Regions from separate parts of the Gottfriedia sp. NPDC058432 genome, predicted to be linked through region 2. Evidence: predicted binding sites of a transcription regulator. Region 2 holds the regulator's gene; each other region holds the start of a gene.

Region 1 (10,628 bases), on a different contig from region 2:
TGCACTTTCATACATTCTACCTGTAGAAATGACAACATGGATTCCTTCCTTTTGTGCTGCCCGGATGCTTTCAACATTTTCCATAGGTATTCCATTCTTACCATTTACCAGTGTACCATCCATATCAATTGCAATTAATGCCATGTCGTTCTCTCCTTTTCTACTATTCTCTTATAATCTGAATGCTAACTATTCACCAATTCTACTAAATTATTCTTATTACAATTTATCTATTTCTATTTTATGTTTTCATTCTCTATTATTATAACGCAAAAAAAGACCTTCTGCATTTGAAGTGCACCCCAAATGTTAGACACATCTAACATTTGGAGGTGCATTTTTTATGACAAAATTTACTACTGAACATAAATTAGCGGTAGTTAAACGATATTTAGAAGGCAAAGAAAGTTTTCACTCCATTGGTATGTTATTTGGAACGTCCCATACTGAAGTAATAAACTGGGTAGCTCAATATAAGCAAAATGGGATTGATGGCTTGCTGAAAAAGTCATATACAAGTTATTCGGTACAGTTTAAACTAGACGTATTAAAGTATATGAATGACCATGGGACGTCACCGAATGAAGCAGCTGCAATTTTCAATATTCCTTCCCCTAGAACGATTCGAAAATGGAGGACTCTATTTGAATCACAAGGACTAGACGCCCTAGAATCAAAGAAAAAGGGGCGATCTGCCATGAAAAAAGAAACAAAGAAAACAACTCCACTTAAGGGATCAGTTGAAGAACTTCAAGCTGAAATAGAACGTTTACGCATGGAAAATGCGTATCTAAAAAAGTTGAATGCCTTAGTTCAAAACAAGGAAAAATCACGAAACATGACAAAGTAAAAGTTGTCTGTGAATTAAGGCATGAGTTTTCGTTAAAAGAACTTCTACTGCTTGCCAGTATTCCGCGTAGTACGTACTATTATTGGATGAAAAATCTAGACCGTCCTGATCCAGATACAGAGATAAAAGTAATGATAAAAGAAATTTACGAGGAACATGAAGGTCGTTATGGCTATCGTAAAATTCGAGACGAGCTTACTAATCGTGGTTATAAAATAAATCATAAAAAAGTTCAACGACTCATGAAAGTACTAGGGATAAAATCACTTGTAAAGGTAAAGAAATATCGCTCTTACAAAGGTGAAGTGGGTAAGGTTGCCCCTAATATTTTAGATAGAAATTTCCAAGCAGATAAACCAAATGAGAAATGGGTTACAGATATTACTGAATTTAAATTATTTGGAGAGAAGCTATATTTTTCACCTATGTTGGACTTATATAACGGTGAAATAATTGCTTATACAATTGGTTCACGTCCAACTTATTCACTTGTATCAACTATGTTAGAACAGTCTTTTGAACGTTTAACAGATTCCGATATACTACTAATTCATTCAGACCAAGGCTGGCACTATCAAATGAAAAAATATCGTACTACCCTAATTAAACGTGGCATCACGCAGAGTATGTCACGAAAAGGAAACTGTTACGATAACGCAGTAATAGAAAGTTTCTTTAGTATCATGAAATCTGAACTACTTTATCTAAAAGAATTTAACAGTGTTGAACACTTTAAGCAAGAACTAGCTAAATATATAGATTACTACAATAACAAACGAATTAAGGCAAAATTAAAAGGCATGAGCCCAGTAAAATACCGAGTTCATGCCCAACAAGCTGCCTAATTGAAGTAACCAGTCTAACTTTATGGGGTCACTACAATTTCAGAAGGTCTTTGGACTGCCTACAAAACTCATTTTCTAACCATAATAAAGCCTATAACTCTATCTCAATAATCTCCTTACCAACCAAGCGTGCGCCTTGTTTTGCTACGACAATTCCACTTGTAGAAGTGAATACGTTGTTTGCTACAATTTTATCCATTACTTGATTGATTAATGTTGGATTAACTGGAATGGTTGGATTGTCTACTGTTAGCGTAACGACCTTTTCGTTTTCATTTAAAAATTTAAGTTCTAATGTTTGAATCATGTCGCTCTCCTCCTTTTTTATAGACTGTTTAAAAGTAGTCCATTGCTTAATACTTCTAGTTCTACTAACGGTAGATCTTGCAATGATGCTAAAGCATTACCAATTTCACTTAGCTTCACTAAATCAACATCAACTCGGACATTTTTATATGCCTTCCTCTTGATCATGATTTTTCCTTGTGCGTCTTTTCCTGCATGTAAATTTACATACAATGTTAGTTGTTGAGTAGCAATTTGCGCCATTTTCAACTCCCCCTTTCGATGTATATGTACTTAAAAAAGAGGGAGTTTTCGTTAACGGTTCATTATTTTTTTTTGATTTTCAAGATCCAATTTTCACGTCCACAATATCACTTAATAACAGCTCCATATATCCAGCTTGTTCTTCATAAATGGATAGCCTATTTTGGTGTAAATTAATTTTCCCTATTTTTCCTTTTACATTATGGTGATAGTGATCTTTATAATAAGTAATTTGTACACTTTCATCTTCATGAATTGCCTGTTGAAGATGACGGTTCATTTCCTCTAATAGTTGTTCATCTACATCTTTTTGTTGTTCATAATTTTGTGATACTTTCCAATCACGAAGCATTTTTACATGTTCTGGTAACATCATTGACGTCCATTTAATCGTGCCACGGTCACGAATCATCGGCATTCTTCTCCTTTTTTTCTCATTTTATCTTAGGTAGAACTAGTGGCTTTCACCTGCAGGGAGAAAAGGACGAAAGGAAATCTTTTACCCTTTATGTCCACCTACCAGCTTGCTTCGGGCAAGTGCTGTTCCTCCTTCTGCATAAGAAACAGCCCAGAGGAGCGAAGATGATCCGTATTTTTTTCGGACTGCGTCCATCACATATCCTAAATTACGCTTTTGAGGTTTTTTCTGGTCAAACAAATTTAACTGCATGATTTCGTCACTTACAATATTCGAAAGAGAAATGAGAATTTGCCGAACTGTCTTCCCTTCATAATATCGATCAAATAATTTTGTACAGATTTCATACAAATCTGAAGTAATATTTGTAGGTTCATCCATTGTAAAAGCATGGGAAAATCCTCCACCGAATTCTTCACGACTATATCCAATTCCTAATGTAATCGTACGTCCTGCCTTCTTAGCATTACGAGTTCGGCGTGCAACCTCTTCACACATTTCACGAATAACAAACTTAATTTCTTCGACTTTCGTATAATCTCTCATTAATATTTGGCTTTTACCAAAACTAATCTGTCCATTCATTATTGGCGCACCTAGCTCAGACAGATCTACTCCCCACGCATGATGATATAGTTGATTTCCCATCACCCCGAATTTTTTCTCCAGCAAATGAAGAGGATATTTCGCTAACTGTCCTACTGTAAAAATACCCATTGCATTTAAAGTTCGTTCGGTTCTTTTACCGATTCCCCACATTTCACTAAGAGGACTCACCTGCCATAGTTTTTTTTCTACATCTTCATAAGTCCACTCCGCTATCCCATCTTTTTTTCCTTCTAAATCTAAGCACAGCTTCGACAAAAGCATGTTCGGTCCAATCCCAATCGAACAAGGTAATTGAAATCGTGCCATAATTTCAGTGCGAATTTTTTCGGCAATCTCCCAAGCATCACCCCATAATCTCTTCACTCCATCCACCTTTAAAAAACATTCATCAACACTGTATACATGTAAATCCTCTAAGGGTACAAATTCATTTAATAACTTTACTATGTTTGTTGAGATTTCTAGATATTTTGACATTGAAGGATTTACAATTTTAATTCGCGGATCTTTCGGTATTTCAAAAACCCTTGATCCCGTTTTAATCCCAAATTCCTTTTTTAATCGTGGGGAAGCTGCAAGGACTATACTTCCTTCTCTCTCTACATCTCCAACAACTGCTAAATAACATTCTAATGGATCTAATTCGAGCATGACCGCAGAACAACTTGCATAAAAGCTCTTCATATCGATGCATAATATCCGATGATGTGGTAACTCTTCATAACAAATGCTCATACATATCACTCCGATTTTCCAAAAAATATAAGAACTAATGTTCTTATTTTTATTATAAACATATATTAAACGAATATACGTTCGATTTCAATAAATTTTTTTCATTAGGAACAATACAAAATTTTAGCTATACTAAAGTTAGCTTAAGGGAGGAAACTAAAAGTGGATGGACAGTTTGTAAAGCAGATGATTAAACGAGCGTTAATGCAATATAGAGGAGAACACGAACAGTGGATTACAGCTGATATGCTAGATAAACTGTACGATCAAATCGTTACCGAACAATTAAATGATGATCGTGAATTATATGAATTAGTACAAGATATTGTTTACGAATACGTAACGAATTATGCCTAAGCAATCGAAAAAACCCGAGAAAGAACGTCCAGTTCTCTCTCGGGTTTTTATGAATAGATAAATGATATTTCACTCGTAATTCCAACTTCTTCATCAAAACCAATAATGATTTCCATTGCATAGGATGAAAAACGATGAATCTCTTCTAAGTAAAAACCAATTGCGTCTGATATTTGTTGCTCACCATACAATACGTTCAGATGATTGGCCGAAACTTGACAACTTACCCCAACATCTTCATCAAATTGAAACTCAATTTGCACACTTTCTGGGCGTATTCCTTCTAAATCAGCCACATATACACAAATTGCATTGGCAACATCTTGTTCATCAAAATAGATTTTCACAAGTCACCTCGAAGGGAAAAAATTAATATCGGTTTCTACGAAAGATTTTCTTAATAAACCAAATAATCACTACTATCACTAAAAAATCTAATAGTAATCCAAAAAATGAAAAACCAAAGTGCTGACCACCATAGTAGCCACCAAACGGGTTTAGCATCGAGCCAAAAAGAGAACCTAACCCAAATGCACCTGCATACCCTAAAAAATTCCTTCCAGGACTTCTATAAGATCGATAACTCGACCTAGGTGCTGTTGGTCGATAACTTCTATTAGAACGATACGATCTCCTAATGGCAAGATGCGTTGATGGTTGTTTGCTAGAAACAAAGGAATTAGTATTCACCTTAATACGTTGATGGTTATATGTATTACTACTTGCATCAACCGGGATTGACAAAGCAAGCATAAAAAACAAAATCCACATTGATATTAGAGAATTTATTTTTTTCAATATTGACCCTTCTTTCATCATCACATCTTTCTTAGTATGGATTATTTTAATAAAAAAATGTGATAATTTAAGAGGCCTATAACCACTTAATACTTTGTTTTGTAAACAACTGATCCGCTAATAGGTGCGAAAAATAACCGACTGTACCAGCTAACCATAATCCATTTATCATTAAGTCTTTTTGCAGCAAATAACAAATTCCACACCAAAAAGCTAAAAAGTAAAGGGAATGAGTTGGTCCACGATGCTTTAATCTCGAAGAAACAGCAACAAATACTCCAAGCGCAAAGATTGACCAATAACCATGAAAGAAAAACCAACCAATAACTGCAATTAATATGCCTGTTAACATTAATATTGTTTTTATATTCCGTAACCAGCTAACACAAACAATAAATAATGTGAGAATACCTACTGCATAAATCCATGAACCAGAATAAATTAATTTCCCTGTTTTCACAACAATAAATAATGTAGCTGCTAAAAATAATAAGCTGAAAAGAACTTTTAGCGGCATTGAAACTTTTTTTGTTAATGAACTATTATGATGATCTAAATCAGGAGCTAAACTACTGATTGCACCAACTATAAGTGGGACGGTCATAGAATCATTTTTTGTTGCATACATTGTGACACCAGTTGCAAATAATCCTACAATTACATGACTTTTTCCATCCAAAATATTTACCTTCCTTATCTTACATACTCATACTTTTATTATAGTCGGATAAGGTTAGTTTTCATATGAATATATTAGCAAATGATGGTAATTTAAGAATAATTAATGTCTTTATATTCATTGACGATTGTTCTTTTTTCTGACAAAATATAGGAAGCTTAGGTGTTATAGAAAACTAGTCGGTTTGTAAGCCTTTTGGGCGAAGACTAAAGACGTAGTTGCACTTACACTTTATTCCTAGAATTGGCTACTACATCAAGTAATCGACGTCGCTAGCCAGTTTACTTTTTAAAGTGTAATAAAATACTTTCACAGTTTGCTTTGGGGGAAATTATGCAAGAAAAAGAAATGAGTGTCATTGACCATTTAGATGAACTTCGAAATCGAATAATAAAAGTTATTGTTGCATTCGTTATTTTTTTAGGGATTGGATTATATTATACGAAAGCTATATTCAATTTCCTTGTTCAAGATTTGCATGGAAAGCTTCTAGCGCTTGGTCCAAGTGATGTCCTTTGGATTTATCTAATGATTGGTGGGGTGTTCGCGATCGCGTGTAGTATCCCTGTCATAGCTTACCAAATATGGGCGTTTGTAAAGCCGGCCTTGCATGTAAAAGAACGAAAAAGCACAATGCTTTACATACCAGCTTTATTCTTATTGTTCGTTTGTGGATTAGCATTTGGCTATTATTTCATCTTTCCAAACGTTTTAAAATTTTTACAGGATATTGGAGAAGACTTAGTAACAGTTACATTCACAGCTGAACGCTATTTTAGCTTCTTATTTAACTTAGTTGTTCCTTTTGCGTTTTTCTTTGATTTACCAGTCATTATACTATTTTTAACAAGTATCGGAATCGTATCACCGGCATTTTTAAGAAAAACTCGACGATTTGCATATTTTATCCTTATTATTATCGGAACAGCAATTTCACCGCCTGATTTTGTATCTGATATGATGACAAGCTTACCATTGTTAGTTATATACGAATTAAGTATTCTTGTTTCATCACTTGCATATAGAAGACGTATTAAACGACTACAACATGAATCAGAATAAAAAACAAAAATGGACAGCAATTAGCATGCTTGTCCATTTTTTCTTGACTATTCCTCATAATAAAATATGTGATGTATACAAAGTAACAACCAAACCTGAAAAACTATAAATTAACGATGCTTTAATAGCAATTTTTCTTTGAAAATCTTTATGTAAATCATTAAATTCTAATCCAGCAGCACGCAACCATTGATACCGCTGCAATGGAGTATAACTTACTTTTTTAGCTGTTTTCCAATAAAGGAAGACCGTCGTAACGAATCCTACCATAATAGCAATATTACTAGCCGATGAATCCGAGAGAACACTAACAAGGAACGTCAAAATTACTTGTACAATTAAAATAGCAAAAACGTAAATGAACTTTTTCATGTTAATCCTCCTTATTTAAGCTTATTTAAATTATAACAAAGATGTATTTTTCAGAATAGTAAAAATTTTGTAGAAATCGTGGGTAATTAGAACTAAATAGACAACAAAAGGATAAGAAATTGAGTATGTTTATAAGAGAAAAATGTAAAAGAGACTAAAAAATTCTATTCCCTTCTTCCTATTTGAGTTTGTACGTTCGACTTTAAACTTGCACCAAACGAACGTTAGTTCTATAATAAAAATAGAAAAAAGATTCCCACATATATGAGAATCTTTTAGTTTAATTAATTGTTAGTTTGAGCTGATCTCATCTTTTGATTTCGGCACGATGATGATTGTTTCTCCTTTTTTAGAGAACATGTATTGATCACGCGCATAGTTTGCTATGAAATCCGGATCATTTAATAGTCTAATCTGTCTGTTTAAATCTTTTTCAGTTTTAGCCACTTTTTTTTGTTCGACATGTAATGTTGAAAGTTCATGTTGCTTTGCCGAAGCGATCTTGTTTTGACTAAACATATATATTCCAGACACGACAATGAAAGACAAAAATAATATTGTCAAAATGATTCGATGGATTCTTATTGTTTTTCTTTTTTGAGTTTGCGGAAATTGATTACGAGAAGGCTTGTTTAATTCTTCTCTTTGTGGATTATATAACTTTCGTGCTTCTGCCTTCACGTTAAAAACCTCCCTTTAAAAATATTATTCTACTCTAGTTTAACAAGTAATATCTTTTTAGAAAAGAAAAAAAAGGTAAAACAAGTAAAAATTTGACTATTTTACACAAAAACTCGTCTTTTTTGTCGAGTTCTCGTCATGTATCTTATCAATAAAAGATACCATTAATTACCTCATTTTCTTATTTTTTGAATATTTTAATTTTTTTTAACAAAAGTGGTTGACGAATATTTTCCCATCATGTATATTAAGTATAAATTAACTGAATATTTAAACAGTTAAATTTTAGTAATCATGTTATACACATCCCCCCAATCCCTATCACCCAATTAGATAGGGATCTTTTTATGTTCAAAATCACAAGCCAACAAATTACCAATTTAGGGAAAGTTGGATTATAATACTTTTTAAAGGAGGTACGAGAAAATGCAAAAATTAGAAATTGGTGCTGCCCAAGATGCACTTCAAAATTATATAAATCAAACAGTCTATTTACATTTAGAAACTACAAATGGTGCATATGCTAATCACTTTAATGAAAAAGTAATGACAGTAAATGCCTTTATCAGAAATACGAAAGTAATCATTAGCCGTGCTACGATCACAGGCAAATACCCATACCGTGTCGGACTAAAGCTTGAGGAAGGCTGGGTTGTTGCAGAAGGATTAACTGATTTTGAAGTTGATGACCAAGGTCGCCTCCTACTAGCAGGTCATAATGAGGATGGAAAGCTTGCAATCGCAATACATTTAAGCTATACGCCATTTTAAGAGAGGAGCACTAAAAATGAGTCAAAAACAAGAAAAAGTATTACTTGTGTTCCCTCACCCTGATGATGAAGCTTTTGGGGCTGCTGGAACGATTTCTAAGTTTACAAATAAAGGGATTCCGGTTACATACGCTTGTTTAACTTTAGGAGAAATGGGACGAAATATGGGAAATCCATTTTTCGCAACAAGAGAATCACTTCCTACAATACGTAAAAACGAATTAATCGACGCTTGTAGAGAAATGGGAATCCAAGATTTAAGAATGCTCGGATTCCATGATAAAACAATTGAATTCGAAAACCCTGAGGATGTAATTAATCCAATAAAGGAAATTATCGACGAGATTCAGCCAACATTATTAATTACTTTTTATCCAGAACATGGTGTCCACCCCGACCATGATGCAACTGCAAGAGCTGCTGTTGAAGCAGTTCGACGAATGGATGAAGAAGATCGTCCAACAGTATGGTGTATTGCAATTACAAAAGAACGTTTTGAAGTATTAGGGAAACCAGATATCGTGAATGATGTAATGGATGTAGCAACCCAGAAACTAAGAACAATGAAAGCACACCGTTCTCAAACAGAAGCGATGCTAAAAGACGTTGTAAAAATCGAAAAATTTGAGGATATACCCGATGATCGATTAAAATCATTTTTTGCGAAGGAATCGTTCTATACTTATCAGTTTGAATAAGAACTTGCCAAAACCAATATAAGAAGGTAAAAACCTTATTTATGTAGAAAGAACAAGAGATTAAACTATTCTGGAGGTTAGTGAAATGTTGAAAATGAGGTATTTAATTTTATATGTTTCAAGTCTAGAAAAATCTCTTACTTTCTATACTGAGTCTTTAGGCCTTCCTATTCGTGGAAATCATGGTACGTATGTAGAATTAGATACAGGCAATACCGTACTTGCTATGATTGAACGTAGCAATGTTCAAGAGCTTACTGGATTAAATTATAAATATACTGAGGCAACCTCTCAAACCTTTGAAATCGGATTTGTAACTGATGATGTGAATTCTACAATAGAAGATTTACGAACAAAAGGTGTAAATATCATCAAAGAACCAATTACAAAGCCATGGGGTCAAACAGTAGCATATGTAGCAGATCCAGACGGACATTTTATTGAAATTTGCAGTTCAATGGACTAATAAAATAGCTAAAAAAATCCATCTCTAAAAAGAGATGGATTTTTTTATACTTACACAAAATTTCTAGTAGAACTATTACGACTAAACTTATAAATAGCAATTAAGAAAAATGCTGCCGCAAAAACTAGAAGGATTAAAATATTTAAATATAAGCTTCCTAAACTACTTCCTTGTTGCAATTTTGCCAAAGTCTCTAACGTCCATCTTTGAGGGAGAAAATCTGCAATTCTTTGTACTGATGATGGCATAATCTCAATTGGCCAGAAACAACCGGAGATCATGACAGTTGGAACAACGATTAAGTTCTGCAATGCTCCAGATGATTTTGAACTATTTGAGAACGCCACAATCATTAATGAGATTCCTACTGAGATCAAAGCAAAAAGCATCATAACAATTGCCGCTTCCCAAAACGGAATATGAATATCAATATGAAACACTTTAGTCATAAAGAGAAGCGTAATAATTACTTGAATAGTCATTACAATCATATTGACTACAACATTTGAGAAAATATATTTTCTAGCATTAATAGGTGCTGACAAAAGTCTGTAGTAAATTCGATTTTCTTTTTCCTTTAAAATAATTTCAGAAAGATTCCCTGCAGACATTAACATAATCATAATCAAAAAGCCTAAACTATATGTCGTCATATTTTCAGACTGAGATGAATCTGATAATGTTTTTGTTGCTACCTTGAAGCTTGCATTTTGGTAGTTGGAATACATTTGATTAAATT
Region 2 (10,628 bases):
TAGAAAAGAAAAATGAACCGATTAGGAAGTAAAATATCGATAGCAATTACCGTATGTATTCTTTTTGTTTTTATTTTTTATCTAATTATCAATTCATATTTATTACCTAAATATTACTTATTTCAGATGAAAAATAGAGTGCATGACCTTTCAACAGCGATAAACAAGATGCCAATGGCTGAGTTTAAACAATCAATTAATCAATTGGAACAAAAAAATAATGTAACAATCGCTTATGAACCAATACAGTCCAATTTAGACGAGTTTAATGGATTATTAAAAGATAATTTATATCAAAAAAGGGTAACGTTAAATAAATTTTGGGTTACAGAAGAAACATTAAATCAAGTTAAAAGTGGTAAAAGAATTAGTAAAATCTACGATCAAGGTAAGTTGAAATCTAGTTTTTTAGTCGATTTTATTCAAAAGGATCATGTATTTATTGTAGTTGGTGTCTCGATTGTTTATTTAAGTGATGCTGTTCAAATCGTAAATAAGTTTACCTTTTATATTATGATTTTCTTGATTTTAATGCTGATTTTAATGGTTTGGATTTGGTCAAAAAAAATAACAGATCCATTGAAAGAGTTAAAAGATATTTCAAAAGAAATTGCTCAATTAGAATTTAAAAAGGCAAAAATTTCAACAAATGATGAAATCGAAGAACTTGCTAAAAGTATAAACGAAATGAGTGACAAATTGAGGATTGCCCATGATGATTTAAATCAGCGGAATGCTAATTTAAAAACGTTTATTTCAGATATTTCTCATGAACTTAAAACTCCCCTAGCTCTAATCAAAGCTTATTCTGCAGGCATTAAAGACGGTATAGATGACGGAACCTATGTTGATACAATCATTAAACAAACAGATCAAATAAACCGTTTAATCGATAAATTATTAGAGTTATCAAGAATTGAACGTGAAATATTCCATATAGAACAATTTGACTTAATTCAGCTTTTTGATTCTAGCTTGGAAAACTTCGAAATCGAATTGAACCAAAATAATATAATCATAAAAAAAGAATATATTAAAAAGAATCAACTTAATATTGAAGTAGATCGGGACCAAATTGAGAAAGTATTTAATAATTTAATTAGTAATGCAATTAAATATACAAAAAATCCGGTAATAACCATTAAGATTTACGAGGAAAATGAGGAAATTGTATTCATCATTAAAAATGAAACAAATCTTAAAAATTCCACTCAAATTAAGCAAATCTGGGAACCGTTTTATGTTATGGAGGCTTCCCGAAATAAACATTTAACAGGAACAGGCTTAGGTCTAGCAATTGTAAAATCGATTTTAAACCGTCATCAGTTAAAACATGATGTGAAATTAATAGATGGAAATATTCAATTTTCAATTCATTTTCCAAAACCCTTACAGTAGAGTAAGGGTTTTTAATTTTCTTCTTAGTTGTAACAGGCAAGCCATAAACCATTTTTAAGAGAATGGAAATTTATTTTAATAGAAGTGCCGCTTAATCTATGAAAACTTACAAGATAAGAACTTCTCGTGGTTTTTTCATTTATTGATGAATAACGACACCTGTGCCTATTGGAACCATCGAAGATAATTCAAGTACATCCTTATTGAACATTCGAATACAACCATGTGAAACAAAGTGACCAATTGTTGCAGGATTATCAGTTCCATGAATTCCGTAATGTGGAGCGGAAAGTCCCATCCATAGTACCCCAAAAGGTCCACCAGGATTTGGATCTTTATTAATAATTGTATAAGTTCCTGTAGGAGTAGGAGTAAGCATTTTTCCTACACCAATTGGGTAAGTTTTAAGCAGAGTGTTTCCGTCGAAAAGTTTTAGCTGGCGGTTTGATGTAGAAATGTAGATCCAATTAGTCATTTTATCAACTCCAGTTTTTAACTATCGTATGAAGAAACTTTAATAGTTGTTAAATACAAGAAGGGTAATAGAATATATGAATTTTTAAATAGAAAAAATAGACGGATTCGATTACTTTTCTACTAATTCCTTAGTACCAAGATTGGAGCATATGAATACTCTATAGGACAAGCATTTTAAGGAGAGGATTAGTCTATAGTGTCTAATACAATTAAATATTTTCAATATGCCCAAGAAGTTTCAAAAAAAATTGGCTGGTTAACTGAAGTGATTTATACTCAATGGCAAGTAGAAACAGCACATTTTACGTCTAAAAATTTTAAGAAAAATAACAATATTGCAGGTCAAACGTGGTATCCAGGTTTACCACTTAGTAGTAGAGGAACTGCTAGACCTAAAAATGAAGGTGGATATTATATAAAATATAATGATCCAGTTCAGGGCTATGTTGATTTTATTTTAAGTAATCCACGATACAGTGAAGTGAAAACTTACAAAACTGCTAATGAGCAATTTAAAGCAATTGCTGCAGCAGGATGGGCAGTAGATCCTAATTATGCAGATGTGCTCATCTCGGTAAATAATGCAAATATTAAAAATGGATTATATAAAAGGATTATTCAAATTGAGTTATATCCTTATAAGGGAGTCTTAAAAAAAGGTTCGAGGGGAGTACAAGTAAAGAAAATTCAAGAAAAAATAGGCGTTAAAGTGGATGGAATTTTCGGTATCCTAACTGAAAATGCAGTTAAAGAGTTTCAAAGAAAAAATGATTTAGTAGTAGATGGAATTGTTGGGGTAAAAACATGGGGGAAACTTTTCAATCCAACAAATCTATAAAATATTGAATTTTTTATTAAGTGAACCTGTATGATTTCAAATACAGGTTTATTAACATTAACCATAATACATAAAAGGGTTTGAAAGTATTTTATAGAAAAGGTTAACTATAACTATCATTAGAAAAGGAGAACGAAAGTGGAAATTAGAAATGCGGATCTGAATGATTGTGAATCAGTCGTAATTCTGGATTCACAAATTATTGGAAGCAGAATGAGGGAAAATCAAATTAAACTATCAATTGAAGAAAATCGATGCATAGTTTGTAAATTGAATGGAAGTATAGTAGGTTTTATGATTTATCATAAATTTTTCTTTGGCCATTTATTTATTGATTTAATAATTGTTTCACCAAACATGAGGAGGCTTGGTATAGCAAAAAATCTCATGAAATATGTTGAAGTTTTTTCAGAAAAGAAATTATTTTCATCTACAAATAAATCAAATATCCAAATGCAAAAAGTATTTCAATCTTTAGGATATATTGAAAGTGGACTTATCGATAATTTGGATGAAGGGGATCCTGAAATTATTTATGTTAAATTAATAGATTAAACGATATTTTCCGCATTAATTTTTTAAACAAGAATAAAAATAATTTTATTACCCCAAATATCATTAACCACTTCCAATTACCCATCTTCAATTCAAATGTAATCTCATCTGATTCTCAATCTTATAATCATTTCATAGATTAATTTAAAAAGTGTAATATTATTTACAATAATTAAGAAAAAGTGTGTAAGAAGTCCTGACAGAATAATTAGTCTGTTACTTTAGGCTAATCAATTTAAAAAAAATTTAAATACATTCTTCCTGTTATTCTATTTTTCAATGCATGATGAATAGTAATAATATATAAATGCTCCAATTATATCATTACAAGGAGTGGAAATATGGATTTTAAAAGGGAATTCATCTTAAAAACAAAAGCAATATATAAAGAAACTGTTACAGAAAATATGGCATACAGTAAGATGTGTGAAAAATTTGAATCTTATTTTGTAGATTTAAAGGAGACTTTAAAAAAGGAAATTGAAGTTTCGAATGGTGAATTTGATATTATGATTGATAAAGATAGTTTGATTGAGGTCTTATTAAATCAAAGAGAGTTATTAATTACGATTGATGACTCTGGAGTAGTAGTTAGTATTAAATATTTTGATGAAGTGCAAAATGAACAGGTTGAAAATAAGATTGATATAATTGAATATGATGGTGGGGCATATAAGAGTCAAGTATTTCAATCACCTATTACTAGAAATATAATCGATAATTATTTAGCAATTGCATTTAGAGATGATTTAGAGAAGTGTTTTGAAAGTTATAGTGAATGATAAACTGTTTAATTTAAAAGTGATATGTTACAGGTAACTAATTGTAAGTCTAGAGCTTGGAAAATCCAAGCTCTTTTAGTTTTGTCTATCGCTCTTCCACTTGAAACCTTAAAACAGTTTTCAATTTATCAGGTTGAGTTTTTCTTGCATCAGAAATATAGATTTCCTTATGTGTTTTTTGAACTCTTTGTAGATTATTCTCCGTGCAGAACTCTTCCATTAATTTAAAAGTTCGTGGTTCGTCATCATAACTTCCGATATGCATGGTTTGGACACATAAGCCTTCAGTAATCGATTCGAGTTTTACGTTTGCTAACAGTGGATTTTTCTTTTTTTGTTTAAGTTGATCTAAAATGATGTATGTTAAATCTTCTGTAACAAAGTCAGGTTGTCTAATCATTAATTTATATAGAAGATGTTCTTTGTTTAAATAGTCTAGTTTTCGGCCTTCTTCATCTAAATCCCATACTCCTTCAAGAGGGAAGACTGTGTAATCAAAGTAACCTTCTGGAACTATCCCTTTTTTAGGCAACATTTTAATTGCATATGCTAAAGAATAAAGTGCTTCTACATTTTCTTTAAATAATTCATTATTAGGATTCCCTTTGCCTTCAATCGTTATATATTTAAAGGCTGGTATATTAATTTTACTAGGCTTACTTTTTGGTAAATAAATTTCTTTTAAACTTTTTCTCCACTCGAGTTTACTCACTAAAAAAACTCCCTTAAATTATAAGTTAGTGTAGTTTGAATATGCTTATTAAAAATAAAAAGCAATCACATAAATATGTCATTGCTCTTAAAAGGTTTAATGATATGTACGATAAACTCCTATTACTTTTCCTAAAATTGATACTTGTTTTAATAAAATTGGAAACAGAGCATCATTTTCGGGTTGAAGTCTAAAATGGTCGCTTTCTTTATAGAAGCGCTTTACGGTAGCTTCACTATCTTCAGTCATGGCAACTACAATTTCTCCATTTTCAGCAGTGAATTGTTTTTTAACGATTACAAGATCGCCATTCATAATACCAGCATTGATCATACTATCTCCTTCTACACGTAACATAAAAACTTGTTCGTTAGATGGAGCAACAGAAGTCGGTAAAGGGAAATATTCTTCTACGTTTTCGACTGCAGTAATTGGAATCCCGGCAGTTACTTTACCGATTACAGGAATGTTAATAATATCGTTATAGATTTCAGAGTATGATGCTTGTACTTCATTCACAACCGTAGCTGTATCGCCAAGAATCTCGATTGCACGCGGTTTCGTAGGGTCTCTTCGAATATAGCCTTTTTGTTCTAGTCTCTCTAAATGACCATGCACTGTAGAGCTTGAAGCTAAACCAACAGCCTCAGCAATCTCTCGAACTGAAGGTGGATAACCTTTAATTTTTACTTCGTCTTTAATATAAGCTAAAATTTCTGCTTGCCTTTTCGATAGTTTGTTCATTTGAATTTCCCCCTTGCCTATAAAGTAGATAATACGTTCCTCTTTATTTTTTTCATTATATCATGATAGGATATGATATACAAACGTTAGTTCTATTTTTTATTAAAGTAGTTTTCATGTTCGTATGGAGGGAACAGTTAATGAATGCAATCATTTACGCGAGAGTAAGTACAGCAAAGGATTCACAAGAAACATCATTAAATAGACAAATGAGTGAACTAACCGAATTAGGTGAGCGGATGGGAATGTGTATTCTAGAAACAATAGGCGAACAGGCTAGTGGATATGAAGTAGAAAGAGAAGGGCTTTTTCAGCTATTTCAAATTATAAAAGAGCACCAAGTTGATGCTTTATTAATACAAGATGAAACACGATTAGGAAGAGGTCATGCAAGAATCGCTTTATTACATTTTTTAAAAAGGGAAGGGATAAAATTATTTACTTCTTCTCAAAATGGACAATTTCAACTAAGTGAAAGCGATGAAATGGTTTTAGAAATTTTAAGTGTTGTAGAGGAATATCAACGGAAAATTCATAATATGAAAATAAAAAGAGGTATGAGAAAGGCGGTTGAAAACGGGTATAAGCCTCAAAAAAACTTAGAAGGTAGTGTAAACGCAGGTGGTAGAGATAAGTTGGAATTACCGATTTCCGAAATTGTAAGATTACGTCAAAACGACCTAACATTTGAAGAAATTGCAGCTACCTTAAAAGGATTTGGATATAACGTTTCAAAAGCAACTGTCAATAGAAGGTATAATGAACATATGAAAGAAATCTCCAATATTGAAAGCTAATGCAATTTATTGTAAGATGAGATACATTGAATAGAATATCAGACTCTAACTAACGATCGATTTCTTGGATGCATAGCCTGCTAAGGGAGTGCTCTTTACTCCGCTTTTCGTCAGACTTTTTGTCAAGAAAGACATCTATTTAATCGTCTGATTATAAAAGTGATGGAACTAACAATGAATAGCTAAGATATAAATAAAGGAGAGGTTACTAATGGTTACTAAAAAAACTTTAGATAGAATAAATGAATTATCAAAAAAAGCAAAAGAAGCAGGGTTAAATCCTGAAGAGAAAGCTGAACAAGATCAATTAAGAAAAGAATATTTAGCAGATTTCCGTTCTCGAATGATGGATGAATTAACTTCACTTAAAATTGTTGATGAAAAAGGGAATGATATTACTCCTGCAAAGTTAAAATATGAAAAAGCAATGCGTAAAAGAAATTTACATTAAAAAAGATTTAACAATATAAAATTTCATATTTTGTAAATAATAACAAATAAAAGCAGAAGAATATTCTGCTTTTTTCTATTTCTTGGAAAGAATTTGTTAAAAATGTCAAAACTAAGTGTTAGTTATTGTAATAAATCATGGTAAATTATATGATAATATCTATGAATAAGCTAAAGGAGCGAAATTTATGTCTAATAATATTGAACAATTAGCAATTAATACAATTCGTACATTATCAATTGATGCAATCGAGAAATCAAATTCTGGTCACCCAGGAATGCCAATGGGCGCTGCACCGATGGCATATGCATTGTTTGCAAAATTTATGAATCATAACCCAAAAAATTCAAAATGGTTTAACAGAGACCGATTTGTGTTATCAGCAGGCCATGGTTCAATGTTACTATATAGCATGTTACATTTATCAGGCTACGAAGTTTCGATTGAAGATATTAAAAACTTCCGTCAATGGGGTAGCAACACTCCAGGACATCCTGAATATGGACATACACATGGTGTTGAAGCTACAACAGGTCCATTAGGACAAGGTATTGCGATGGCTGTTGGGATGGCTTTAGCAGAGCGTCATTTAGCAGGTACATATAATAAAGAAGACTTAAATGTAGTTGACCACTTTACATACTCAATTTGTGGTGATGGAGATTTAATGGAAGGTGTTTCAGCAGAGGCAGCTTCATTAGCGGGACATTTACAATTAGGACGCTTAGTAGTTCTTTATGATTCAAATGATATTTCATTAGACGGAGAATTAAATCGCTCATTCTCTGAAAGCGTAGAAGACCGCTTTAAAGCTTATGGATGGCAAGTTATTCGAGTAGAAGATGGAAATAACTTAGATGAAATTACTGCAGCGATCCAAAAAGCACAAGAAGAATTATCAAAACCAACTCTAATTGAAGTGAAAACAACAATCGGTTACGGTTCTCCGAATAAATCTGGTAAATCAAAATCTCATGGTGAGCCATTAGGAAAAGAAGAAACGATTTTAACGAAACAAGCGTATGCTTGGGGTTATGAAAATGCATTCTACGTACCAGAAGAAGTGTATGCACATTTTAATAAAGTAATTGTTGAAGCTGGGGAAAAGAAAGAAGCTGAGTGGAATGCTACTTTTGCTAAATACGAAGAAAAATATCCTGAATTAGCAGCTCAATTAAAGAATGCGATTGAAGGTAAGATTACTGTAGATTTAGAAACAGCATTACCTAAATATGAAGTAGGTAAAAAAATTGCGTCTCGTTCATCTTCAGGTGAAGCAATTAACGCTATCGCAAACGTATTACCTAGTTTCTTTGGTGGGTCTGCAGACTTAGCTGGATCTAATAAAACGTATATGAATGGTAAAGGTGACTTTACGAGAGAAAGCTACGATGGACGAAATATTTGGTTCGGTGTACGTGAATTTGCAATGGGTGCAGCATTAAATGGTATGGCTCTACATGGTGGAGTTCATGCGTTTGGCGCAACATTCTTTGTTTTCTCTGATTACTTAAAACCAGCAATTCGCTTAGCTGCTTTAATGAATTTACCTGTTACTTATGTATTTACACATGATAGTATCGCAGTTGGTGAAGACGGACCTACTCATGAACCAGTTGAGCAACTAGCAGCATTCAGATCAATGCCTAATCTTAATGTAATTCGTCCAGCAGACGGAAATGAAAGTTCTGCAGCATGGAAAGTGGCAGTAGAAGCTAAAGATGCTCCTACAATGTTAGTTTTGTCTCGTCAAGATTTACCTACTTTAGAGGGTACTACTACTGATATTTATAATAAAGTTTCAAAAGGAGCTTACGTTCTTTCTCCTGCGAAACAAGATAAAATCGATGTTGTATTAATTGCAGCAGGTAGTGAAGTACAATTAGCAGTTGGAGCACAAGAAAAATTAGCGGCAGAAGGAATTTCTGCATCGGTTGTTTCGATGCCTTCAATGGACTTATTTGAAAAGCAATCTGCAGAATATAAACAATCAGTATTACCAAAAGAAGTTACGAAAAGAGTAGCAGTAGAAATGGGTTCTTCATTCGGCTGGCATAAATATGTAGGATTCGATGGAGAAGTAATTTCAATCGATACATTTGGTGCATCTGCTCCAGGTAACTTATTAATGGAAAAATTCGGATTTACTGTTGATCATGTCGTTTCAGCAGCAAAAAAAGTATTACAATAAAGGTAAAGATGGGAAAAGTAGGGAAAGAATTTTAAATTCTTTTCCTATTTCCTAAACCTTTTTTCAATATAATGCTTTATTAAAGATTTTTCGACAAAACTAGTTGATTTTCACTCCTTAAAAATGACAAATATTTTGAATGGAATTTTATATAATCTTCCTTACAGATAGTTGTTGGGAGTGGACAAGATATGAGGGAATATAAAATTTTTTTAATTCGAGAACCACTGTCTATAGAATTTTATGGAAAAGAGCATAAAATATATCAACTAGTATATGAGTATTATTATTCATCGATTGAACTAAGGAAAATAATCGAAAAACAATTAGAATATATAACAGAACCAATACCATTATTCGAGCTACATACATTTATTCGCAAATTTGATTCTCAACAGATCTACTTTTATGAGGAAACTGGAGAGTATCTTCTCGAACTTGTTGATGGTGCAAAAGCTCAGCTAAAACTTTATCCTCACGAACTTATTTTATATGCAGAAGGATCATTAGAGGCAGAAACAATATTCTTTGAGCTATTAAGAAAATTTCGTTCAACATTCATTGCAATAGATGTGAAGGATCAGCGATTTGGCTGGCTAAGACCTATCGCCTATCAAAAGTATATTTAAAACGATTAAATTGCAGTTTGCTCTTGTATAAACTGGTTAGTTTTAGTAAAATTGTTTCTAGATGATTTTAAGGAGGAAGCAATAAAATGTGGGTATACTTTCTAGTCGGCATCTTAGCATTAATTGCAGGTGTAGCGATTGGATTTTTCATAGCTCGTCAATATACAATGAACTACTTAAAGAAAAATCCACCAATTAATGAACAAATGTTAAAAGTAATGATGGCTCAAATGGGACAAAAACCTTCACAAAAGAAAATTAACCAAATGATGAAGGCTATGAACAACCAAACAAAATAATAAATCCTTTTAAAATATAAGGCTTTATAGCTTGTTTTGAAATAAATATTGAACATATTCTTTCTGGAAGCAGCTCTTTTAAGTGAATCCTACATCAAGAATTTGTAATTATTTAAATCATGAATCATTTTACAATCTAAAACCACTTATTCTGTTGGAATTAACCAATGGGCAAGTGGTTTTTTATGTTTTTAGAGAAAATTTTTGTGATTACCAAAAGAAGTTAAAGGGAAAAATTAAAATTTAAACACCGACTTTCGCGAAAAGTTGGTGTTTTTTTATATCTTTTTCTTAAATTTTGTATTTAGAAGAATTCTGTTTATCTTGCAATTCTTTAATCATTAATACATTCGTATGTTTTTTTAGAACAAATATTTTTATACAGAACATGTCAAAATCCATAAACAGTTGACAATTACTTCGGAATAAAATTGTTTAATACGTCGATTTCTAACTATTTAACAAGTTATATGAAAGAGAAAGTCGATAAAAAAGTTTGCGGTATTTTCAAAATTTGTCAAAATACTCATTATTAAAAGCTTAGAATTGTTAATAAATTATTAAATATTTTATAGTTTTTTATCATTTTATAAATTCTCGTAAACTAGCAATGAATTCTATTAATTAGTAAATTGCATGAAAGGGGGATACAAGTAGGCTTTTAGCTTGATTCAGGAGGTGACGATATAGAAGCAAAAAAAAGAAATGATAACTTTACATAATCGATAGGGCAAATTCAAAAACGAAAGCTACAT
Region 3 (10,628 bases), on a different contig from region 2:
TAAAAGAAAGTGCTAGTCATCTAATAAATGAAGACTATATGAGTGAATTTTTTGTTCTTCCTCATTGAATAAATTAAAAGCATCCTTTTTAGGATGCTTTTTGAAATTTAAAGAAAATATTTAAGGGTTCATACAGAAACTAAGTGTAATATTGAATTTTTAAGAGTTTTCCTCGCATCTTTTTACCTTTATATTTCTTAATACTCTTTAAACCTGCATTAAAACCACGAATAAATGGAGAATATAATAAATGAGAAAAAGAATTCTAGTAATTGGAGCTAGTGGTGACATTGGCTTAGCAATTTCGAAAAAATTAATCAATGAAAAATATGATTTAGTTGTTCACTATAATAGTAAGAAAGAGCCACTTAATGAACTGATCGAATTGGCTAATGAGATTGAGGTAAATTGCCAATTCGTACAAGCGGACTTATCAGTTGAAAATGGAGTTGAAATTTTAACATCACAAATAATTGATAAAATAGATTCAATTGTATATGCATCTGGTTTTTCTATCTTTGGTTTGATTAACGATGTAAGTGATGAAGAGATTGATCGAATGACTCAATTACATATTAAAAGTTTGATCAAAGTAGTCAATCATTTTCTTCCTAACATGGTGGCTAAAAAATCTGGCAGTATCGTCGTTATTTCGTCTATATGGGGACAAATTGGTGCATCATGTGAGGTATTATATTCAACTACAAAAGGTGCTCAAAATGCCTATGTAATGGCATTAGCTAAAGAGTTAGGGCCAAGTGGAATAAAAGTTAATGCTGTTGCTCCAGGTGCCGTAAAAACGAATATGTTAAATTCCTTTAGTGAAGAAGATTTAAAAGAAATTGCAAATGAAATTCCAATGAATCGTTTAGCTCTTCCAAATGAAATTGCGAATACTGTAAATTACCTAATTTCCGAACAATCTTCTTATATAACTGGCCAAATTCTTGGAGTAAACGGCGGTTGGCATACTTCATAGTAAAATTTCACGTCGAAAGTTATTTATTTCACATATTTTACCTTTTATATTATGGCGAAATCGTTTATTATTAAATGTAGAGTTAAGTAGTTAACAAATAGGGGGTATAGGTATGGAGTTAATCGAATGGTATTTTGAGTATGAAATACATAAGAATCGCCCTGGACTACTTGGAGATATTGCATCACTAATCGGTATGCTAGGGATTAATATTTTAACAATCAATGGTGTCGACACAATGAGACGCGGCATGTTACTTGGTTGCGATAATGATGATCAAATTACTAGATTTGAATCAATTTTAAATACTATGGACAATATAACAATAATTAAACTTAGAAAGCCAACTCTAAGAGATCGTTTAGCTGTAAGACATGGTACCTATATTCAACGTGATGTAGATGATAAAAAGACTTTTCGTTTTGTCCGCGATGATTTAGGTATGCTTGTTGATTTTATGGCAGAGTTATTTAAAATGCCAGGCCATAAGCTAATCGGAATTAGAGGGATGCCTCGTGTTGGTAAAACTGAATCAGTTGTAGCAGCAAGTGTATGTGCAAATAAACGCTGGTTATTTGTTTCATCAACATTAATTAAACAAACATTAAGAAGTCAATTAATAGAAGACGAATATAATTCAGATAATGTATTTATTATTGATGGCATTCTTTCTCATAGAAGAGCAAATGAGCAGCATTGGCAATTGGTTCGCGAAATTATGGCAATGTCTTCTGTGAAAGTAGTGGAGCATCCTGATGTATTTGTACAGCAAACTGAATACTCTTTAGAAGATTTTGATTACATAATTGAATTAAGAAATGATGAAAATGAAGAAATTAAATATGAACTTGTAGACCAAATGGATAAAAATGGACACAACTCGTTCTCAATGTTTGATTTTTAAAGTAAGTTGGGGTGTAACTTGTGACAGAATTAGGAAAATATTTAAGAGAAGCAAGAGAAGCGAAAGGCTTATCAATTGACGATGTACAAGAGTTAACGAAGATTCAGAAACGTTATCTTGAAGCAATTGAAGAAGGTAATTATGAAATATTGCCAGGGCAATTTTATGTTCGTGCTTTTATTAGACAATATGCAGAAACAATTGGTGTTGACGTATCTGGATTTCTAACTGAAAAGCCAGCGGTAGAGGAATCAACTGTGGTAAATACAGTAGAAGAAGTAAAGCATGAAGAAATCCCTAGTAGAGCATCGAAGCTTAAAGAACCATTAAACAATGTTAAGTCATCAAGAATAATGGATTATTTACCAAGGATACTAGTAGCGATTCTGATCCTTGGAATCTGCATTGCTATTTATATGATGTTCCCATCAAAAAATGATGGAAAATCTGCGGATACGAATCAATCTCAAACTAACTCTAATTCTGAAATTGAAAAACCAAAAAATAATGCGTTAGATCAGGCTAAAACTAATAATACGAAAAAAACAGAGAAACCGAAAAATGATGTGACTGAGCAACCGCCAGCACAAAAAATTACTGTTGACTCTGCAGCAGGTAAACGAACTACTATTTCTTTATCTGGTACTGATGTATTTAAATTAGAAGTAGTTGCAAATGGTGAAAGTTATGTGGATTTAAAAAATGCTGATGGAAAAATGTTCTATAGCGGAATTTTAAAACAAGGACAAACTCAGAACTACGACTTAACACAAGAAAATGAAGTAACAGTAAATATTGGTGCTTCTAATAATGTTGAGCTACGAATTAACGATGAGGTATTTAAATATCCAGTTAGTCCAACAAATGCTGTTCACCAAAAGATTACGATTAAAAATTTAAAAATGAATCAATAGTCATCTTTAAGATGGCTTTTATTCATTTATTATAAATGCTTCATTTTTAGAAAGTTTTGGAGGGTTTTACCATGAATTTACCAAATAAAATCACAGTGTCAAGGGTTTGTCTAATTCCATTATTTATGATTGCCGTTTTAATCGATTTTGGATGGGGAAATGTTACATTAATGGGTGATTCGATACCAGTTAATCATTTAGTAGGAGCTGCAATTTTTATTATTGCCTCTGTTACTGATTTTATTGATGGATATTACGCAAGAAAATATAATTTAGTTACTAATTTTGGTAAGTTTCTAGATCCACTTGCTGATAAATTACTTGTTTCTTCAGCGTTAATTATCTTAACTGATTTTCATTATGTTCCTGCGTGGATTACGATTGTCATTATAAGTAGGGAGTTTGCTGTAACCGGTTTACGAATGATTTTAGCTGGTTCTGGAGAAGTACATGCTGCTGCAATGCTAGGTAAAATTAAGACTTGGGCTCAAATAGTTGCGATTTCAGCATATTTCTTACATGACTTCCCATTGAATTTCTTACCATTTTCGATTGCGGATGTATCACTTTGGGTCGCATTATTCTTTACAGTATATTCTGGTTGGGATTATTTTTATAAAAATAGAGATGTTCTACTTAAATCAATGTAATTAATAATATAGGGGGAAATGATATGAAGCGTGCTGAAATCATCGCAGTAGGTACTGAGCTACTTTTAGGCCAAATTGCAAATACGAATGCTCAATTTTTAGCTAAACATTTATCTGCATTAGGATATCACCATCATTTCCAAACAGTTGTAGGAGACAATTCCGATCGACTTAAAAGTGCATTAGAAATTGCTTCATCAAGAAGTGATTTAATCATCTTAACTGGTGGACTTGGACCAACAAAAGATGATTTAACGAAAGAAGTTGTCTCTGAATATGTTCAAGAGTCACTTGTTTACCATGATCAATCACTAGAATATATTGAACAATATTTTATTAAAGTAAATCGACCAATGACTGAGAATAATAAAAAACAAGCATTAGTCATTAATAATGCACATGTTTTATTGAATAAAAACGGTATGGCACCTGGAATGGTTTATGAAGCGAAAGAAAAACAATTTGTATTATTACCAGGACCACCGAAAGAAATGATTCCGATGGTTGAGAAAGAACTTATTCCTTATTTTTTAAAAGGAAAGGAAGCAAGTACGATTATTTCGAAAGAGCTTAAGTTTTTTGGTATCGGTGAATCAATTTTAGAAACTGAAATTCTTGATTTACTTGAAAATCAATCAAATCCAACAATTGCTCCTTTAGCGAGTGAGGGAGAAGTAATGCTTCGAGTTACTGCAAGTGCTAGTAATGAGCAAGAGGCAGTTAAACTAATTGGACAAGCTGAAGAAAAAATACGTGAGCGTGTTGGGCAGTTTATATATGGTACAAATAATGAAAACTTATTTACAGTTTTATCAAGAAAGTTAAAAGATTTTAAACTGACCATTTCTGCTGCTGAAAGTTTAACTGGAGGTCTATTCAGTAAAAGAATGACGGATATTCCTGGGAACTCGTCCATTTTTAAAGGTAGTGTTGTTTGTTATTCTAATGAAATGAAACAAAACCTTTTAAATGTGCCGTCAGATATTCTTAATAAAAATGGTGCAGTCAGTGCAGAGTGTGCAAAATCGCTAGTTGAAAATATTCAAAGATTAACAGGAAGTAATATTTCAATTAGTTTTACTGGTGAAGCAGGACCGGCTACATTAGAAGATGTGCCGGTAGGAAAAGTATTTATCGGTATTAAAATTGGTGATTCTGATTCAATTGTAAAAGAGTTTCAATTTAGTGGCACTAGAGAACAAATAAGGCTATCAAGTGTTAAAAATGGCGCGAACATGTTGATAAAATTAATTAATTCAAGTTTTGAAAGTCAAGACTTATAAAATGAAATAGAATATTTTATAATAAAAAAGCTCGGTTAATATAGCCGAGTTTTTTAATTTTATAGTTACGATATTAATAAAAATCTAGTTTTATAGACCGAAAAATACGAAACAAGCGTTTCTATTCTTAAAAAAATAAGTTTAAATACGAAAAATATCGAATAAACGTTCTATTTTTTTGTTGGCAAACGAACAAAAAACAGTTATTATATAGTTAAGAGATAAATGAGTCCTGAAGGAGGAATTTAAATGAGTGATCGTCAAGCTGCATTAGATATGGCTTTAAAACAAATCGAAAAACAATTCGGTAAAGGTTCAATTATGAAACTTGGGGAACAAACTGACCGCCAAATTTCAACTATTTCTAGTGGATCGTTAGCACTAGATGTAGCGTTAGGTGTAGGTGGATATCCGAGAGGAAGAATTATCGAAGTATACGGTCCTGAAAGTTCAGGTAAAACAACTGTAGCATTACATGCAATCGCTGAAGTTCAAGCAAATGGAGGACAAGCGGCGTTTATAGATGCTGAGCATGCATTAGATCCGGTTTATGCTCAAAAATTAGGTGTAAATATTGATGAGTTATTATTATCTCAACCAGATACAGGTGAACAAGCACTTGAAATCGCTGAAGCATTAGTACGTAGTGGTGCAATTGATATTATCGTAATTGACTCAGTAGCTGCATTAGTTCCAAAGGCGGAAATTGAAGGTGAGATGGGTGATGCTCACGTAGGTCTACAAGCTCGATTAATGTCACAAGCATTACGTAAACTTTCAGGTGCAATTAACAAGTCAAAAACGATTGCATTCTTCATTAACCAAATTCGTGAAAAAGTTGGGGTTATGTTCGGTAATCCTGAAACAACTCCAGGTGGACGTGCGTTAAAATTCTACTCTACAATTCGTTTAGAGGTACGTCGTGCTGAGCAATTAAAACAAGGTAATGATATTGTAGGTAACAAAACAAAGATTAAAGTTGTTAAAAATAAAGTAGCACCACCATTTAGACAAGCAGAAGTTGACATTATGTACGGAGAAGGTATTTCTAAAGAAGGCGAAATTCTTGATATTGGATCTGATCTAGATATCGTTCTTAAGAGTGGAGCATGGTATTCTTACAATGAAGAGCGTCTTGGACAAGGACGTGAAAATGCTAAGCAATTCTTAAAAGAAAATAAAGAAATTCGTGATACGATTAAAGAATCGATCCGTCTTCACCACGGTTTAGATAACCCTGTTACTATAACTGAAACAGATGACGAAGAACAATTCTCTTTATTAAATGATAAATGAGTAATCATAAGTTAGTTTAAAACAGCACAAAATGCGGGCGCTTATTAAAAGTGCCTGCATTTTTTTATATTATTAATTTCTTTGATTATCTAAAAAGCAGTATTTATTGAGAAGTAAAAGTTTTTAATTGAAATATAGATAATAATTTCACGAATATGAAATAGCTATTCAAACGGAAGGATTAACTGTCCTATAGTCAATGCGTAGTGTGACCATAAGGAGCGACTATGAAGATGGAAATTAATTCACACATGGTAAGTAAGGTGTTCTGCATTGGAATTAGGCATATTTTTATGGTCTGGCCTTATAAAAAAACAGACAATATTTATTTTCTTTTATATTTATAAGCAGTACTTTATATATGAAAAATTCTATCAATTCACTTACTAATTAGAACTTAATAAAAAATTTAATGAATAAAATTTAGATTCTCATGTATGAAATCTAGTAAAAATGTAATAAATATTGATAAATCAAGTAAGTAAGCGATTTACAAGGCTTGACATCATTTGGTAAGAGATTTAATATTTAAGTGTATATTCTAAAAAAATATTACTATTTTGTAAAAAATTGAATTGAAGTGTGCTGTATGTTGATGCAATTATTTATACAATATAACAGCCGACAAAAATGAAACTAACTAAATAGCAAGAGGAGGTGAAATCATGGGTGCAAATACTATAATTTTGATCATCTTCGCATTGCTTGCCACATTCGGAGTCGGTTATGCTGTCGGATTTTTTGTCCGTAAGTCCATTGCAGAAGCTAAAATAAATGGCGCAACTAATCATGCAAATCAAATTATTGAAGATGCAAAACGTGATTCAGAAACAATTAAAAAAGAAGCTTTATTGGAAGCAAAGGACGAAATTTTCAATATTCGTACAGATGCAGAGAACGAAATTCGAGACCGTCGTAGTGAACTACAAAAGTCAGAAAATCGTTTGATGCAAAAAGAAGAGAACTTAGATCGTAAAGATGATGGACTTTCAAAACGTGAGTCTGTTCTTGAAAGAAAAGAGGAATCTCTTGTTTTAAAACAACAGCAGATAGAAGAAATGGAAAGCAAGATAGAAGCATTAATTGCTGCTCAACAAGAAGAGTTAGAAAGAATTTCTAGCTTAAATCGTGAAGAAGCAAGACAATTAATACTTACTAAAGTCGAAAATGAATTATCCCATGAAACAGCAATACTAGTAAAAGAAACAGAAGCTCGAGCAAAAGAAGAAGCAGATAAGAAAGCAAAAGATATTTTATCATTAGCAATCCAGCGATGTGCTGCAGATCATGTTGCTGAAACAACTGTATCAGTTGTAAATCTTCCAAATGATGAAATGAAAGGTCGTATTATTGGCCGTGAAGGACGAAATATACGTACTTTAGAAACGTTAACTGGTATAGATTTAATTATTGATGATACGCCTGAAGCTGTAATATTATCAGGTTTTGATCCAATTCGTCGTGAAACTGCACGAATTGCACTAGATAAATTAGTACAAGATGGTCGAATCCATCCTGCACGAATTGAAGAAATGGTTGAAAAATCAAGACGAGAAGTAGATGAGTACATACGAGAAGTCGGTGAACAAACTACTTTTGAAGTTGGTGTTCATGGAATTCACCCTGACTTAATTAAAATATTAGGTCGTCTGAAATTTAGAACTAGTTATGGTCAAAATGTGTTAAAGCATTCGATGGAAGTAGCGAACCTAGCTGGACTTATGGCTGCTGAACTTGGTGAGGATACAAAACTTGCAAAACGTGCAGGTTTACTTCACGATATTGGTAAAGCAATTGACCATGAGGTAGAAGGTAGTCACGTTGAAATCGGTGTCGAATTAGCAACGAAATATAAAGAACATCCAGTAGTTATCAATAGTATTGCATCTCATCATGGAGATGCTGCGCCAACTTCGATTATTGCGGTTCTTGTAGCTGCTGCAGATGCATTATCTGCTGCTAGACCAGGAGCACGTAGCGAAACATTAGAAAACTATATCCGTCGTTTAGAAAAACTTGAAGAGATTTCTGAATCATACGAAGGTGTAGAAAAATCATTCGCTATTCAAGCAGGTCGTGAAGTACGCATTATGGTAAAACCAGATACAATTGATGATTTACAAGCTCATAGATTAGCGAGAGATATTAGAAAACGTATTGAAGATGAACTGGATTATCCAGGTCATATAAAAGTTACGGTTATTCGTGAAACTCGAGCTGTCGAGTATGCAAAATAAAGTGGTATATGCCACTTTATTTTCTTTTTTGTAACAAAATAAAGTATTTTTAAAAATAGCTCCAACTAATACAAATCTGAAATGAATCTTAGTTGAATGGCATAGATGAAAGATTCAGATTGTGCTAGTAATGGGGCTTTTCGTATTTTTGGGTAATCTAAAAGTAAAATCAGTACTGTTTATTTACAGTGGCAAGTTGGAAGGATGTAACGAAATGAGAATAATGTTTATAGGTGATGTAGTTGGTTCAAATGGTAGGGCAATGGTAAAGGCAAATATTCAAGCTTTAAAAAGGAAATACAATCCTTCAGTAACAATCATAAATGGTGAAAATGCAGCGCATGGTAAAGGAATAACGGAAAAAATTTACCGAGAATTTTTAGAATTAGGTGCTCAAGCAGTAACACTTGGTAACCATGCATGGGATAAAAAGGATATTTTTGAATTTATTGATCAAGCAAAATACTTAGTTAGACCAGCTAATTTCCCTGAAGGTACACCTGGTAATGGATTAGTATTTTTAAATTTTAATGATGTTGAAATAGCTGTTATAAATTTACAAGGTAGAACATTTTTACCACCACTTGATTGTCCTTTTAAAAAAGCTGATGAGCTAATAAAAATTGCTAAAAAACGAACAAACATCATTTTTGTTGATTTTCATGCTGAAGCAACAAGTGAAAAAATTGCTATGGGCTGGTATTTGGATGGAAGAGCAACAGCGGTTGTTGGTACACATACACATGTTCAAACGGCTGATGAGCGAGTTTTACCTGCTGGTACAGCGTTTATTACGGATGTTGGAATGACTGGTCCATATGATGGGATTCTAGGCGTTACAAAAGAAGCAGTTATTAAAAAATTCTTAACGAACTTACCAGTGAGATTCGAAGTAGATGAAGGTAGAGGTCAGCTAAGTGGTGTAATCATCGAATTAGACAAACAAAGTGGTCTAGCAAAATCGATAAAAAGAATACAAATAAATGATGATCATCAAGAGCTATAAGATTAATTAAAAGAATTGTGAAAATTTTTAAAAAACTTTTAAATATTTGCAGGAATAACTTCTTGTTATCGAGAATAGTTTTTATTGTACACAATAATAGCTTTGTAAGTACAAGGAGGATCAGGAATGGAAATATTAAAAGTTTCAGCAAAGTCAAACCCTAATTCTGTAGCAGGAGCACTTGCAGGTGTATTGAGAGAGCGTGGTTCAGCAGAAATTCAAGCAATTGGTGCTGGCGCGTTAAACCAAGCTGTAAAAGCAGTTGCAATTGCAAGAGGATTCGTTGCACCAAGTGGTGTAGACCTTATTTGTATCCCTGCATTTACAGATATTCAAATCGATGGGGAAGAGCGTACAGCGATTAAATTAATCGTAGAGCCTCGTTAATAATAACAACCTGTTAGCCAAAAGCGACAGGTTGTTTTATTTTTAATTAAAGAAAGATTAAGTAATACCGAGTAAGATTACGCAAATTTGTAATTAAAAAGTGGAGCTAACACTTTAGCTCCGACTTAAAGCTCGTCAGTCGACGAGTTTTTTTGTGTATAAATATTCCTTTTATTATTGAATTTATTAATATGATACACTAGTTTCAATAATCGAAAAAATGGAAGGGTGTTAATTTATGAAAGTTTTTGATGCTCATTGTGATGTATTGATGAAATTACTAGAAAAGCCATCGATCAATTTTGAAAATGATGATTCACTACAAGTTTCAGTTAATCGATTAAAACAAGGGAATAGTAAAATACAATGTTATGCTATTTATATTCCAGAAAATGTACATAAACTAATCAAATTTGATGCTGCACTTCAATGTGTCACTCTTTTTTATGAAAAAGTAGCAACAGAAAATAATAATATTAAAGTTATTCGAACAAAAGAAGATGAAGTTGGATTGAAAAATCACGAAATGGGTGCTATTTTGACGCTAGAGGGGTGTGACGCACTTTTAGGTGATATTAATCGTCTAAAGATATTACATCGTCTAGGCGTACGTAGTGTCGGTTTAGTATGGAATTATGCAAATGAAGCTGCAGATGGAATTCTTGAAGAAAGAAATGGGGGTTTAACTAATTTTGGAAGAAGTGTAGTTCATTACTTAAATGAGCATAATATGTGGTGTGATCTTTCTCATTGTACTGAAGCTGCGTTTTGGGATGCATTTGAACAAGCAAAATATCCAACTGCGACTCATTCAAATGCTAAAGCGATTTGTAAACATCCTAGAAATTTAAATGATGAACAACTAAAGGCAATGTTTAATAGAGGAGCCATCGTAGGGATTAATTTCTATCCTACTTTTTTAGTCGATGAAGGTGTTGCAACGATTTCTGATATTCTTAGACATATCGATTA

What was found. The regulator LexA, encoded in region 2, represses DNA repair genes until DNA is damaged. The targets are predictions, from matches to a motif close to CGAACATATGTTCG.
Region 1: the regulator LexA is predicted to act here: its motif matches at 4,077-4,090, upstream of ACFWM3_RS12510 (Y-family DNA polymerase).
Region 3: the regulator LexA is predicted to act here: its motif matches at 4,889-4,902, upstream of recA (recombinase RecA).

The regions. Positions count from the first base shown of each region.
Region 1 covers NZ_JBHXLC010000010.1:140,556-151,183, forward strand. The annotation lists gene ACFWM3_RS12485 (Cof-type HAD-IIB family hydrolase) at 1-144, opposite strand, end outside; one part of gene ACFWM3_RS12490 (IS3 family transposase) at 344-791, shown strand; one part of gene ACFWM3_RS12490 (IS3 family transposase) at 791-1,695, shown strand; gene ACFWM3_RS12495 (DUF2922 domain-containing protein) at 1,787-2,002, opposite strand; gene ACFWM3_RS12500 (DUF1659 domain-containing protein) at 2,020-2,244, opposite strand; gene ACFWM3_RS12505 (YolD-like family protein) at 2,324-2,656, opposite strand; gene ACFWM3_RS12510 (Y-family DNA polymerase) at 2,744-4,006, opposite strand; gene ACFWM3_RS12515 (YqzH family protein) at 4,169-4,363, shown strand; gene ACFWM3_RS12520 (DUF2653 family protein) at 4,411-4,710, opposite strand; gene ACFWM3_RS12525 (hypothetical protein) at 4,733-5,161, opposite strand; gene ACFWM3_RS12530 (metal-dependent hydrolase) at 5,238-5,840, opposite strand; gene tatC (twin-arginine translocase subunit TatC) at 6,174-6,902, shown strand; gene ACFWM3_RS12540 (hypothetical protein) at 6,957-7,274, opposite strand; gene ACFWM3_RS12545 (FtsB family cell division protein) at 7,566-7,955, opposite strand; gene ACFWM3_RS12550 (YojF family protein) at 8,382-8,726, shown strand; gene bshB2 (bacillithiol biosynthesis deacetylase BshB2) at 8,743-9,423, shown strand; gene ACFWM3_RS12560 (VOC family protein) at 9,509-9,889, shown strand; gene ACFWM3_RS12565 (ABC transporter permease) at 9,940-10,628, opposite strand, start outside.
Region 2 covers NZ_JBHXLC010000042.1:6,700-17,327, reverse strand. The annotation lists gene ACFWM3_RS24050 (response regulator transcription factor) at 1-16, shown strand, start outside; gene ACFWM3_RS24045 (sensor histidine kinase) at 13-1,398, shown strand; gene ACFWM3_RS24040 (L,D-transpeptidase) at 1,538-1,873, opposite strand; gene ACFWM3_RS24035 (glucosaminidase domain-containing protein) at 2,072-2,713, shown strand; gene ACFWM3_RS24030 (GNAT family N-acetyltransferase) at 2,852-3,268, shown strand; gene ACFWM3_RS24025 (hypothetical protein) at 3,610-4,050, shown strand; gene ACFWM3_RS24020 (GyrI-like domain-containing protein) at 4,136-4,762, opposite strand; gene lexA (transcriptional repressor LexA) at 4,859-5,506, opposite strand; gene ACFWM3_RS24010 (YneB family resolvase-like protein) at 5,647-6,303, shown strand; gene ACFWM3_RS24005 (DUF896 domain-containing protein) at 6,515-6,754, shown strand; gene tkt (transketolase) at 6,942-8,945, shown strand; gene sirA (sporulation inhibitor of replication protein SirA) at 9,137-9,574, shown strand; gene ACFWM3_RS23990 (YneF family protein) at 9,661-9,873, shown strand.
Region 3 covers NZ_JBHXLC010000003.1:128,472-139,099, reverse strand. The annotation lists gene yfmH (EF-P 5-aminopentanol modification-associated protein YfmH) at 1-68, shown strand, start outside; gene ymfI (elongation factor P 5-aminopentanone reductase) at 251-979, shown strand; gene ACFWM3_RS04860 (DUF3388 domain-containing protein) at 1,092-1,883, shown strand; gene ACFWM3_RS04855 (helix-turn-helix domain-containing protein) at 1,904-2,797, shown strand; gene pgsA (CDP-diacylglycerol--glycerol-3-phosphate 3-phosphatidyltransferase) at 2,869-3,447, shown strand; gene ACFWM3_RS04845 (competence/damage-inducible protein A) at 3,471-4,730, shown strand; gene recA (recombinase RecA) at 4,980-6,026, shown strand; gene rny (ribonuclease Y) at 6,692-8,263, shown strand; gene ACFWM3_RS04830 (TIGR00282 family metallophosphoesterase) at 8,478-9,269, shown strand; gene spoVS (stage V sporulation protein SpoVS) at 9,396-9,656, shown strand; gene ACFWM3_RS04820 (dipeptidase) at 9,895-10,628, shown strand, end outside.